3 regions of the Ensifer sp. ENS02 genome follow, and region 3 is predicted to be linked to each of the others. Evidence: predicted binding sites of a transcription regulator. Region 3 holds the regulator's gene; each other region holds the start of a gene.

Region 1 (4,137 bases), on a different contig from region 3:
GACAGGTTGGTGACTTCCGCGTCGCCCGGCGGGCAGCGCAGCGCTTCCATGGCCATTTCGACCTGACTTTCCAGATCCCAGAGGTTCTGGCTGTCGATGATATCCTGGAGCTTGGCGCCCTCTTCCGCCGTCTCGTCGGAATAGTTCATCATCAGTTCGTTGTAGCGGTCGACGATCGCCTTCTTCTTGGCGACGCCTTCCATGGCGTTTTCAAGCACCGTCTTCGTCGGATCGAGCTGCGGCTCCTGCGGCAGGTATCCGACGGTCGCACCTTCGGCCACCCAGGCCTCGCCGGTGAATTCCTTGTCGAGGCCGGCCATGATGCGCAGAACCGTCGACTTACCGGCGCCGTTCGGGCCGAGGATACCGATCTTGGCATCCGGGTAGAACGACAGATGAACGTTCTCAAGAACCTTCTTCGCGCCGTAGGACTTATTAAGTCCGGCCATATGATAGATGAACTGACGTGCCATGAGGGAATGCTCCGCAGGGATAAGGAAATTTGCCCGCTATGTAGGCGAATTATAGGAAGGGGGCAATGATCAAAGGCATCCGCCCCCGCCCTATCCCAAAACGAACATCGCCATCGGCACCCCCGGCAGGCTCTCCCGGAAGGCGCCTAAAGCCGGCGCGGTGAAGGCCGCACCATAAGGCGCTGCCATGGCCGACCGGGCGAAACGCCCTACCCGCGACCGGCAGTATCGGCGATACCCTTGGCGCATTTGAACTCGGTCGTGCCTGCGGCCTGGATCAGCGGCCCGAGGCTCGGCGCCTTCATGACATCGCCCGTGAGCCCGATCGTCAGCCCGGTGATGATGCTGCGGCCCTGCACGGTCTGGCAGCGCATGCGCACCCGGTCGCCGGCTCCAGCGCCAAAACTCTGGTCGAAGGCCTGCTTGATCGCCGCCTCATCGAGTTCCGCACCCACACGCTGGCGGAAAAGTGCCCCGACCGCCGAGCGGTTGAGCTCTTCCAGCATGCGCAGCTGTACCGAGAAATAGTCGTCGACCGAGCCGCTCTGGCAGGTGCCGCTTCGCAGCCACTGGTGCCGGTCGAGACCGGATTGCACCCCGGGCATGGCGATAAGCAGCCGCGCCGCGGTGTCGTCGGCCATGGCAAGCTTCGGCAGCTCTAGCCAGCTGCCCTTGCGGTCGGTTGCCCGCGCTTCTGCCGCGACCCCGCGATAGCTCTTGCGCAGCGGCCACAGGCCATGCAGCGAGAGGTTGGTGGCATCGAAGCGTTCCGCCGTCTGGCTCTCGCATTCCTTGCGTTGCGGCCGCGTCTCGCAGAAACCGGGCTGCCAGCTGACCGCCAGTACGTAGTCGGTGCGGCTGGTTGAACTCGCCGGCGCAGCACCCTTGGATGCGTCTTCACCGGCAGCAAAGGCGCCGGAACCAAGCAACAGCGTCAGCGCTGCCAGGATGCCCGCCACAGAACCTGATATCGCTTTACAAAAACGGACCATGATATCCTCCCGCAAAAACAAAACGGGAACAAATATCGCCCAAAACGGGAAAATTGCAACCCCTAATGTAATGCACCGTCAAATCGCTTGTGACCTCATGCGCAACGATCAACAAGCGGCGATTGCCTTTGCCACGCAAATCGATTTGAAATCTCAAAGGTCTGTCGATTGCTTCCGGGAGTAGAGATGTTCGGGCAGGTGAAGACGCATCAGAGCCCGACCGGTGCCAGCTTGAGCTGGCGGCATTTTCCGGCAACCACAGAAGCCCGCGGCATCCTTCTCGTCAGCCATGGCCTTGCCGAGCATTCCGGCCGATATGCCCGCTTTGCCGAGGCGATGGCCGGCCACGGCTTCCATGTCTATGCCCACGACCATCGCGGCCACGGCGCGACGCAGGCGCCTGACGCCCAGCTTGGGATGTTCGCAAGCCGCGACGGCCTCGACAAGATATTCGCGGACATCCGGGCAGTGCGGGAGATTGCGACCACCGCCCATCCGGGCTTGCCGGTCATCCTCTTCGGCCATTCCATGGGTGGACTGATCGCGCTCAATGCCGCCGAAACCGATCCCGGCCTCTACGATGCGCTTGCCGTCTGGAACTCCAACTTCCGGCCGGGCCTTGCCGGCCGTGGCGGACAGGTGATCCTGAAGATCGAAAAGGCGCTCAAAGGGTCTGACGTGCCGAGCCCGCTTCTGACCAAGCTCACCTTCGGCATGTGGGGCGGCGCCATCAAGGATCGCAAGACCGATCTCGACTGGCTGTCGCGCGACGATGCCGAGGTCGCCAAATATGCCGCCGACCCGCTCTGCGGCTTCGATGCGACGGTCTCGCTCTGGCTCGATCTTTTCCGCCTGTCCTTCGATGGCGCCCGGCCCGACCGGCTGGCGCGGCTCCGGAAAAACCTGCCCATTCATCTCGTCGGCGGCAGCGCTGACCCGTCGACCGAGATGGGCAACGCCGTCCGCTGGCTTGGCACGAAGATGAAAGCCGCCGGTCTCAGCGACGTTAGCGTCACCGTCTATGACGGCATGCGCCACGAAACACTGAACGAACTCGGCCGGGACGAGGCGACGGCCGACTTTGCCGCCTGGTGCCTGCGCGCCGTCGCAGGGCGGCGCTGACCGGAAATATCATGGCCGACATGTCGCTTCCCAAGATCGCCGCCGACCACAACCGCATCTCCTTCGGGCTGACGCTGATGGTGATCTCGGTGCTTCTGTCGCCGCTGATCGACATCTTCGCCAAGCTCGCGATCGCCACCGTTCCCTCGGCCGAAATCACCGCCGTGCGCTTTCTGCTGCAGGTCGTCTTCATCCTGCCGATCGTGCTCTTCCGCGGCAGCCTGTTTGATCTCACCTGGAAGAAGACCGGGCTGCACGCGTTGCGCGGCGGTCTGCTGGTCGTGACCATGCTCTCCTTCATTACCACGCTGAAGGTCATGGAAGTCGCCGACGCGATCGCGATCTTCTTCGTCGAGCCGATCATCCTCACGATCCTTGGCAGCATCTTCCTGAAGGAGACGATCGGCTGGCGGCGCTACACCGCCTGCGGCGTCGGCTTCTTCGGCGCGCTGCTCGTCATCCAGCCGAGCATGCAGGAGGTCGGCTGGATCGCCCTTCTGCCTGTTGTGGCCGCCTTTGGCCTTGCCGTTTTCCTGCTCGTCACCCGCATGGTCGCGCAAAATGAGGACCCCTGGTCGATGCAGTTTCACGCCGGCGTCTGGGGCGCGCTCTTCTGTCTCGTGCTGCTTTATTTCGGCGAAGGCACCGGTTCCGGCATCTTCGATCCGGTCTGGCCAGAAGGGTACACCTGGTATTACCTGCTCGGCGTCGGCGTCACCGCCACCATTTCAGGCGTGCTCGGCGTCTATGCCTATCGCGCCGCCCCGGCCTCGGTGCTGGCGCCGCTGCAGTATCTCGAAATCGTTTCGGCCACGATCTTCGGCTGGCTCGTCTTCGGCGACCTGCCCGACGCGCTGAAGTGGCTCGGCATCGCCATCATCATCGGCTCCGGCCTCTACATCATCTGGCGCGAGCGCCGCGTGCACAAGGACACGAGCGTCGCTCCGGTGTCGCCAGCCATCTGACAACAAAGCCATCTGAAAACAAAAGAAAGACCATCGGGAGGAATATCATGAAAACTGGAGGTCAGCTCATCGTTGACGCGCTCGTCGCCAACGGGGTGAAGCGCATCGCCTGCGTGCCGGGGGAAAGCTATCTCGCCGTGCTCGACGCGCTCTACGACACCGACATCGACGTGCTCGTCTGCCGCCAGGAAGGCGGGGCCGCGATGATGGCGGATGCCTGGGGGCGGCTGACCGGCGAGCCCGGCATCTGCATGGTGACCCGCGGGCCTGGCGCGACCAACGCTTCCGCCGGCCTCCATGTCGCCAAGCAGGATTCGATCCCGATGATCCTCTTCATCGGCCAGGTGCAGAGCGAAGCGCGCGAGCGCGAGGCCTTCCAGGAGATCGAATACCGCCGCGCCTTCACCGAGGTCGCCAAATGGGTGGGCGAGATCGACGATCCCGCCCGCATTCCGGAATTCGTCACCCGCGCCTTCGCGGTCGCCACGTCCGGCCGCCCCGGCCCTGTCGTGCTGACGCTCCCCGAGGACATGCTGACCCGCAGCGCCGAGGCGCCCGCCGCCAAACCCTACCAGCCGGTCGAGG
Region 2 (4,137 bases), on a different contig from region 3:
GGGTGATCTTGCAGTGACGATCGCCGTCGACCGTCTGCACTTCTTCTCGACCGAGACCGGCAAGCGGCTGGAGCGCGGCACGTCGTTTGCCAATGAAGCGCCGGTTGCAGCGCCACGCCTGGAGACCGCATCGTGATCTCCAAGACCGTCGAGCAGCTTGCCGTTCCTTCGCTTGAAACCCGCGCCAGCTTTGCCGAGATCGTGCGCACCATTGCCGCCCATGACGCAGCCATGGCCGCACGGCCGGAGATGAACAGCGTCGAGGTCGGCGGCACACCGGCCTCCGATACGCCGCTCGCCTTCCCGTTCACCGTTGCTGCCTGGAACCTGGAGCGCTGCCTGTTTCCGGCCGAAAGCGCCGCCCATCTCGCCGCGACAAACGCGCCGGTCGTCCTCCTTTCAGAGATGGACAACGGCATGGCCCGCACCGGCCAGCGTCACCCGACCGCCGAAGTCGCCGAAACACTCGGCATGCACTATGCGTATGGCATCGAGTTCATCGAGATGGGGCTCGGCTCCGATACGGAGCGCGAATTCTGCGAGGACGAATTCAACGCCAAGGGGTTCCATGGCAATGCGGTGATGGCTGCGGTGCCGTTCTCCCGGCCCTTCATGTTGCGCCTATGGGGCGAACGCCTCTGGTTCACCGATGGCGAGCAGCCGCGCCTTGGCGAGCGCTGTGCGATCGGCGCCGTCATCGAGACGGAAGCCGGACCCTTCGTCGCCGTCTCCACCCATCTCGAGAGTGCGACGACTGCCGTCTACCGAGAGCGCCAGGTCAAGGAATTGATCGATGCGCTCGACGAGACTTTCCCCGGCCTGCCGGTGATGATCGGTGGCGATCTCAACACCGGCAACCATGCCGGCGGCGATTTCGAGGCCGAAGGGCTGTTTGCCATGAGCGCCATCAGAGGCTTTACCCGCCATGGCGGGCCGCTCGACGTGATGACCACGCGGCCGAGCCTGATCACCCGCTGGCCAGAGCGGGCGATGAAGCTCGACTGGTTCCTGTCGCGCGGGCTGAAGATCGGCGAGACCACGATCATTCCTTCGCTTGACGAAACCGGCCGACCGCTTTCGGATCACGATCTCATCACCTGCGTGATCGAAGGCTTCGAATAGGCTCGCCTCTCCTTGCCTAAGGCCCGCCCGCATTCTACATGTCGAGGGCTTTGCCAGTGCGGCAGAGGGCAGCGGTTTTCCCGTCCTCATTCGCTCCGGCGGTTTTGAAATCGATCACGGCTATCCGTGATCCATGAGGGAATGGGTAGATGGCGAAAATCGTCAATGTCGGGGTCCAGATGGACCATGTGTCGGGCATCAACATTGCGGGCGACTCCACCTTCGCCATGAGCCTCGAGGCACAGTCGCGCGGCTATCGCCTCTTCCACTATACGCCGGAAAAGCTGTCGCTGCGCGACGGCAAGGTCTATGCGAGCGTGCAGCCGATGACGCTGCGCGATGTCAAGGGCGACCACTTCACGCTTGGCGAAGCCGAGCGCGTGGATCTTTCGACCATGGACGTCATCCTGCTGCGCCAGGACCCGCCCTTCGACATGGCCTACATTACCTCGACGCACCTTTTGGAACGCCTGCATCCGAAGACGCTCGTCGTCAATGATCCCGCCTGGGTGCGCAATTCGCCGGAGAAGATCTTCGTCACCGAATTCGCCGACCTGATGCCGAAGACACTGATCACCCGCGACCCCGCTGAGATCGCCAGCTTCCGCCAGGAAATGGGCGACATCATCCTGAAGCCGCTCTACGGCAACGGCGGCGCCGGCGTGTTCCACTCGACCCGCGACGACCGCAACATGTCCTCTCTGCTCGAAATGTTCGGCCAGATGTTCCGCGAGCCCTTCATCGCCCAGGAATACCTGCCGGCGGTGCGCAAGGGCGACAAGCGCATCCTGCTCGTCGACGGCGAGCCGGTCGGCGCCATCAACCGCGTTCCGGCAGACCACGACGCCCGCTCCAACATGCATGCTGGTGGCCGGCCTGAGCCGACCGAACTGACGGCGCGTGAGAAGGAAATCTGCACCCGCATCGCGCCTGCGTTGAAGGAGCGCGGCTTCCTCTTCGTCGGCATCGACGTTATCGGCGACTACATGACCGAGATCAACGTGACGTCGCCGACCGGCATCCGCGAAGTGAAGAAGTTCGGCGGCGCCGATGTCGCGAGCCTGCTGTGGGATGCGATCGAGCGCAAGCGCGCCTGATCAAGATCTCGGCCTAGGATCTATCTCGGGTCGATGGCGCATGCCGCGGGCCTACGCCCGCGGCCGTTTGCCGAAACGTCCCGGGTACAGGCCCGCGCCTCCTCAAATGTTCCGTTATTGTTCTTGTTTTTGTGCGCGATCCGTGCAAGTCTTCTGCCTGCAACCCTGGGCGGTTGTGGCGCCCGATAACTGGGCTGCCTGGGCGAGGGGGGCAAGCATGGTCGCGCGCGTCAGCACGGTCGCATTTCAGGGTATCGAGGGTCTGCCTGTCGATGTGCAGGTGATGGTCGCGCCGGGCAAGGTCGGCATGCAGATCGTCGGCCTGCCGGACAAGGCCGTCGCCGAAAGCCGCGAGCGGGTGCAGGCCGCCCTTCATGCTTCAGGTCTGGCGCTGCCGGCCAAGCGCGTGACCGTCAATCTTGCGCCCGCTGACCTTCCCAAGGAAGGCAGCCACTTCGACCTGGCGATCGCACTCGGCCTGATGGCAGCCCTCGGCGCCATTCCCGGCGATGCTTTGGCGCCTTATGTGGTGATCGGTGAGCTCAATCTCGATGGCACCATTGCTGCCGTTGCCGGCGCGCTCCCCGCCGCGATCGGCGCCAATGCGCTCGGCAAGGGGCTGATCTGCCCGGCCGAAAGCGGACCCGAGGCGGCCTGGGCCGGGGCCGAGATCGACATTCTGGCGCCCCGCAGCCTGATCGCAATCGCCAACCATTTCCGCGGTACGCAGGTGCTTTCGCGACCCGAGGCCGCGATCCGCTCAGGCGCATCTAACCTGCCCGCTCTCGCCGATATCAAGGGTCAGGAAAGCGCCAAGCGGGCGCTCGAAGTGGCGGCCGCCGGCAACCACAATCTGCTGATGGTCGGCCCGCCCGGCTCGGGCAAGTCGATGCTCGCTGCCCGCCTGCCGTCGATCCTGCCGCCGCTCAACCCGGCCGAGCTCCTCGAAGTGTCGATGATCCATTCGATCGCCGGGCAGCTTCCAGGCGGCAAGCTCTCGGACCGGCGGCCGTTCCGCACGCCGCATCATTCCGCGACGATGGCCGCCATGGTTGGTGGCGGCTTGCGTGCCAAGCCCGGCGAGGCGTCGCTTGCGCACAACGGCGTACTGTTTCTCGACGAGTTTCCGGAATTCTCGCCGCAGGTGCTCGACGCGCTGCGCCAGCCGCTTGAAACCGCCGAATGCATCATCGCCCGCGCCAACCACCGCGTCAGCTATCCCGCCGCGATCCAGCTTGTCGCGGCCATGAACCCCTGTCGCTGCGGCATGGCCGGCGAACCCGGCCGCAGCTGCGCCCGTGGACCGCGCTGCATGTCCGACTATCAGGCGCGCATTTCTGGTCCGCTGATGGACCGCATCGATATCCGCATCGACGTGCCGGCCGTCAGCGCCGCCGATCTCCTGAAGCCGGCCGCAGCCGAAAGCAGTGAGGTCGTTGCCCGTCGCGTCGCCCGTGCCCGGGCGCTGCAGATCGATCGTTTCGCCGCCCTCGGACATCCAGAGCTGACAAGCAATGCCCGCGCGTCAACCTCGATGATCGAGAAGATCGCAGCACCCGATGCGGCCGGCCTGCAGCTTCTCCGGGACGCCGCCGAAAAGATGAAATTCTCCGCCCGCGGCTATCACCGGGTGCTGAAGGTGGCGCGCACGCTTGCGGACCTCGATGGTGCGTCGACGGTCGGCCGAATCCATCTCGCCGAGGCGATTTCCTATCGGATCGCCGGGGAACGCTTGCCCGTCGCCGCATAGCGGCGTGCCTGGAAAAAAAAGGGCGCCTCGTGGGCGCCCTTTCCGATCAGAAGTTATCCCAGCCTGATCAGCCGCCCAGGCCATCGAACAGCACCGTCGAGAGGTAGCGTTCGGCAAAGGACGGGATGATGACGACGATGGTCTTGCCGGCATTTTCCTCGCGCTGGC
Region 3 (4,137 bases):
GATAGGTCCCCCCGTCACTGTCGAGGGTGCCTAGCCGATCCCAGGCAATATTTTAGGAATATTCACCTCTCTGCGGCAAGCGGACGCGCCCATCACATGGCGAAAGGATCTTTCGACGACTTGGTCTGGCCGCCGCCGGCAAAGGGATCGTTGTTCGGCGCATTGCCACCGGCGCCCGCAAAGGGATCGTTCGCCGCTCCCTGACCGCCATTCGGGATCAAGGCGCTCACCGCCTCCTGGCACTTGAACATCTCGCTTACCGCCTTCATCGAATCACGCAGGCTGAGGCTCGCGACGACGCGCCCCTCGAAGGCCAGCGCCAAGGTGTTTTTGCGAACGAATTCGGTAAAGAAGTCGGTGTTGGAAAAGTTGACGACAAGGGCCTTGGCTCCGGTCAGATCAACACCGAACGCAACGGCCGGCCACTGACGACCACGGTCGAGCTGCAAGGCAACATCGTATTCCCGCTGCGGCTCGATGGATTTCCATTCGGCATTGCCGATCGAAAGAAACGCCAGGTTCGTCGATCCCCGCGGATAAAAGCCGATACGAAGGATAGCGCCGGCGTCATAGCTCGTCGCCGCGTAACACGAGCCTCCCAGGGAAGGATCGGATCCCACCGTCCAGGCGTTGATCCGTTTCCAGATATTCGAACGCCCTTCTTCAGCAGACGCCGCTCCAGCCGTGAGCAACAGGCCGAGCACCACCAACGACAATCTATGCATGCAACCACCCCACTTTCCACGCAAAGTTATCTTTTTTTAGAGGCCTGTCGAGACGGTGAAGGCCCTTCCCCGCAGGGATTTTTGCGCGCCCCAGGCCCGATGCGAAAGCTGGCAGCTCCGATGCATTCTCCGCGCCGGTCCATAAAGAACGGCCGAGACGAGGTTGAGATGGAGCGGCTGGCGCAAATCAGCCACAGCCTGCGGGCAAAGAGCTGTTGAACAAGGCAGAGTGATCGCCATGCTTGCTGGACTTCGGAACGAAAGCGCGGTTCACATCGTTTACCACCCCGTAGTCCCACCCCTTCATCAAGTGGACGATCACCGTGCTTGCCGCCCTGCTTCTCGCTTCGATAGTCGCATCGCCCAATATGCCTGACGTCAAGCTCAGTGCCGCGACGGTGGATGAACTCCAGACCGATTTCGAACGGGCCGTGCCGTGCCATCAGATCGATGGACGCAATGTTTGGAAGGGCGCGCTCGCGTTCTACATCCAGTCCTTCGTTTATGACGGCGATACGCCCGTTGCGACCGATGCGGCCGACGCAGTGCTTCCGGAAGACAACAGCGCCGAAACGGTGAAGGAGTTCGAAGACGCCTGCTCGGCCTCGCAAGCGACTTAAGTCTCTCCGCGAAGAGAGCCGCGATTCGTTCGAATCACGCGCGCGACCGGCCTGCCCGGCGCTGTTTTGGGACGCAACCGTCGCCGAAAACCGCCCCGCTCCCGCAAAAGTGACCAATCGCCCCCCACAGAAGCAGCCAATTGCCTGAATTCACGGAATTTTAGGCACTTGCGGAACACATATGGAACAGATAGTGTCTGTTCTTGATTTGTTTCACGCCTCTGGAGCGACGTGCCATGCTGACCCGCAAGCAACAGGAATTGCTTCTGTTCATCCACGAACGCATGAAGGAGTCGGGCGTACCGCCGTCTTTCGATGAAATGAAGGATGCGCTCGACCTGGCGTCGAAGTCCGGCATTCACCGTTTGATCACGGCGCTCGAAGAACGCGGGTTCATTCGCCGGTTGCCGAACCGGGCGCGCGCGCTCGAAGTCATCAAGCTTCCGGAAGCCTACGCCGCCGGCCAGCAACAGCCGCGCAGAGGCTTCTCGCCGAGCGTGATCGAGGGCAGCCTCGGAAAGCCGCCGGCCGCCGCTCCTGCCACGCCGAAGCCGGCGCCGGTCGCCGAAAGCACGTCTGTTTCCGTCCCGGTGATGGGGCGCATCGCTGCCGGCGTGCCGATCTCGGCGATCCAGAACAACACTCATGACATTACCGTCCCGCTCGACATGATCGGCAGCGGCGAGCATTACGCCCTCGAAGTAAAGGGTGATTCGATGATCGAGGCCGGCATCTTCGACGGCGACACGGTGATCATCCGCAACGGCAACTCGGCCAATCCCGGCGACATCATCGTGGCGCTCGTGGACGACGAGGAAGCGACGCTGAAGCGCTTCCGTCGCAAGGGCGCGTCGATTGCGCTCGAAGCGGCCAACCCCGCCTACGAGACGCGCATTTTCGGACCGGATCGCGTGAAGATCCAGGGCAAGCTCGTCGGGCTGATCCGCCGCTACCATTGAATTCCAGGCAGAACGCCGAATCAAAAGAGCCTCGCCACTGAAAGTGGCGAGGCTCTTTCCATTTAAGGCGACCTGAAATCCAGATCGCTTATTCGTGGATCGTGTATTCGCCGAGTTCGCAGAGATCCTGCGTGTCCTCGGTCGTATCGAGGGCCGAGCCTTCCTCGAACTCGAATCGCATGTCGTATTTGCAGACGTCCCGCCCGTCGGCAATGGTGATCTCCATGCTCTCGCCGGGGTTCAGGACCTGCCGACCGAAAACATCGTCTTCCCATTCATTGACGCCGACCGGCGACGTATAGAAATTCGTCAGTACCGCGCCGGTGTTGTTCTTCAGCTGGAAAACCAGGTCGTCCGCGCGCGCCTCAATAGCGGTCGCAGCAAAACACGCCAACGCCGTCAGGATCAGTCTCTTTTTCATTGATGCCATTGCCTCCGTTCTTAATGTTGACGGACGCTACCGATGCGGTTGATCTCAGCGGAGTCATCGTTCCCCCTCTACCGAATTCACCGAAGCGATAAGATCCGACGGAGGCATAGGAGACGTGGCTTGCGCGGACGTGGGGTCGCGAATATTACCGCGCTGCCCTAAGGCAGAACGTCAAACCAAACTTAACGAGGTGAGATTTTTGGAGGCCTCGCCCGGAATTGAACCGGGGTACAAGGATTTGCAGTCCTCTGCGTCACCACTCCGCCACGAGGCCTCACAGCTCGGATAACCAAGCGTTGGCGCGGATTTAGAATGATTGCAGAAAAACCGCAAGAGGCATTTTCTGAAAAACGCGCCGTCGATTTGCAGGACGGATACTTTCCACAGAACGATCGACGATGTCCGCCGATCGTCTCCCAGCTGATCTCAGCACCAGGGCGTCGGGCGCCCTTCCCACGGCCGCACGAGCCCCTCGGAAACGAGTACACGTCCAAGAGATTGGTCACCGCGGGTGACCAGGCGCAGTTTCTCGCCGGCCTTGGCATCTGATCGCCCTCCCGCCGAGATCAGCCTGAAGTCGCCTGCATTCAGCAATTCGCGCAGGCGCTGCTTGGCGTAGAAGCCGCGCGAACGCTCCTTGTCGCAGCTTGCCTGGCGGATTCGCGGCGCATCGACATCGGCGACGTGGATCGTCTCGCCATGGAAGACGAAGGTCGCGCCATCGATCACGCAGTTGTCGTTGCGAATGCCGCAAAAATAGAACTGATCGGTACGGATGGATGCCGTCTTCACCTCTTCATTCGGCCGCACGAGAGGGGTTGGCGGCGTGACGCCGACATTCACCGACGGCACCGGGGCGGCCAGGGCAACCTTCGTCGCCGGGTTGGGCTTCGGATTCGGTTTGTGCCTATCCGCCTGCTGGGCAACGCGCTCCTGCGCTTCAGGAACCGCGCGCTGAGGCTTCGGCTTCGTTTCCGATCGCGATGCAAAGGCCATGACATCGGAAACCACCGGCCAGTGCCGCAACTCGGCGCGATGGTCGTAGACCATGACGCCGCCAAGGGTGAGCGCTGCGGCCAGATACCACGGCGCCATGCCGCCCTGTTTGCTGGTGCTTCGGCCCGAACTGCGGCGTCGACGTTTCGTAGTGGCTTTGGCCATCGGTTCCCATCCTGATTCGAGACCGCATTATGCGTTTGATGGGTTGCCGAAAAGTTTTCGAGGGCACCCCAACAGAGGGGAAGACCGCGAGGAACCGGTCATTCGCCTGCGCGGCCACGGCCCTTGTTGAGAGATTCGGAATTGGTACGTGACGGCCGCGAGGAACCGAAAACTGCCGACCGCCCTGCCTCGACAACAAGATCGTTAAATCGGCGTCCGGCTCAGGAGCCGTTCGAGGAGTT

Evidence for each region. Region 3 encodes LexA, which represses DNA repair genes until DNA is damaged. Its sites were predicted from a motif close to TGTTCNNNNTGTGTTCNG; they were not measured.
Region 1: the regulator LexA is predicted to act here: its motif matches at 1,479-1,496, upstream of IB262_RS00730 (ribonuclease).
Region 2: the regulator LexA is predicted to act here: its motif matches at 2,327-2,344, upstream of IB262_RS08605 (YifB family Mg chelatase-like AAA ATPase).

The regions. Positions count from the first base shown of each region.
Region 1 is NZ_JACVAO010000001.1:144,765-148,901, reverse strand. Features, by position in the region: gene ettA (energy-dependent translational throttle protein EttA) at 1-473, opposite strand, end outside; gene IB262_RS00730 (ribonuclease) at 683-1,465, opposite strand; gene IB262_RS00725 (alpha/beta hydrolase) at 1,652-2,587, shown strand; gene IB262_RS00720 (DMT family transporter) at 2,599-3,552, shown strand; gene IB262_RS00715 (thiamine pyrophosphate-binding protein) at 3,600-4,137, shown strand, end outside.
Region 2 is NZ_JACVAO010000003.1:259,497-263,633, forward strand. Features, by position in the region: gene IB262_RS08590 (sn-glycerol-3-phosphate import ATP-binding protein UgpC) at 1-136, shown strand, start outside; gene IB262_RS08595 (endonuclease) at 133-1,122, shown strand; gene gshB (glutathione synthase) at 1,272-2,219, shown strand; gene IB262_RS08605 (YifB family Mg chelatase-like AAA ATPase) at 2,437-3,969, shown strand; gene cysK (cysteine synthase A) at 4,037-4,137, opposite strand, start outside.
Region 3 is NZ_JACVAO010000009.1:319,993-324,129, reverse strand. Features, by position in the region: gene IB262_RS21165 (hypothetical protein) at 93-710, opposite strand; gene IB262_RS21160 (hypothetical protein) at 1,049-1,345, shown strand; gene lexA (transcriptional repressor LexA) at 1,582-2,304, shown strand; gene IB262_RS21150 (hypothetical protein) at 2,393-2,725, opposite strand; tRNA gene IB262_RS21145 (tRNA-Cys) at 2,935-3,008, opposite strand; gene IB262_RS21140 (thermonuclease family protein) at 3,161-3,895, opposite strand; gene IB262_RS21135 (hypothetical protein) at 4,117-4,137, opposite strand, start outside.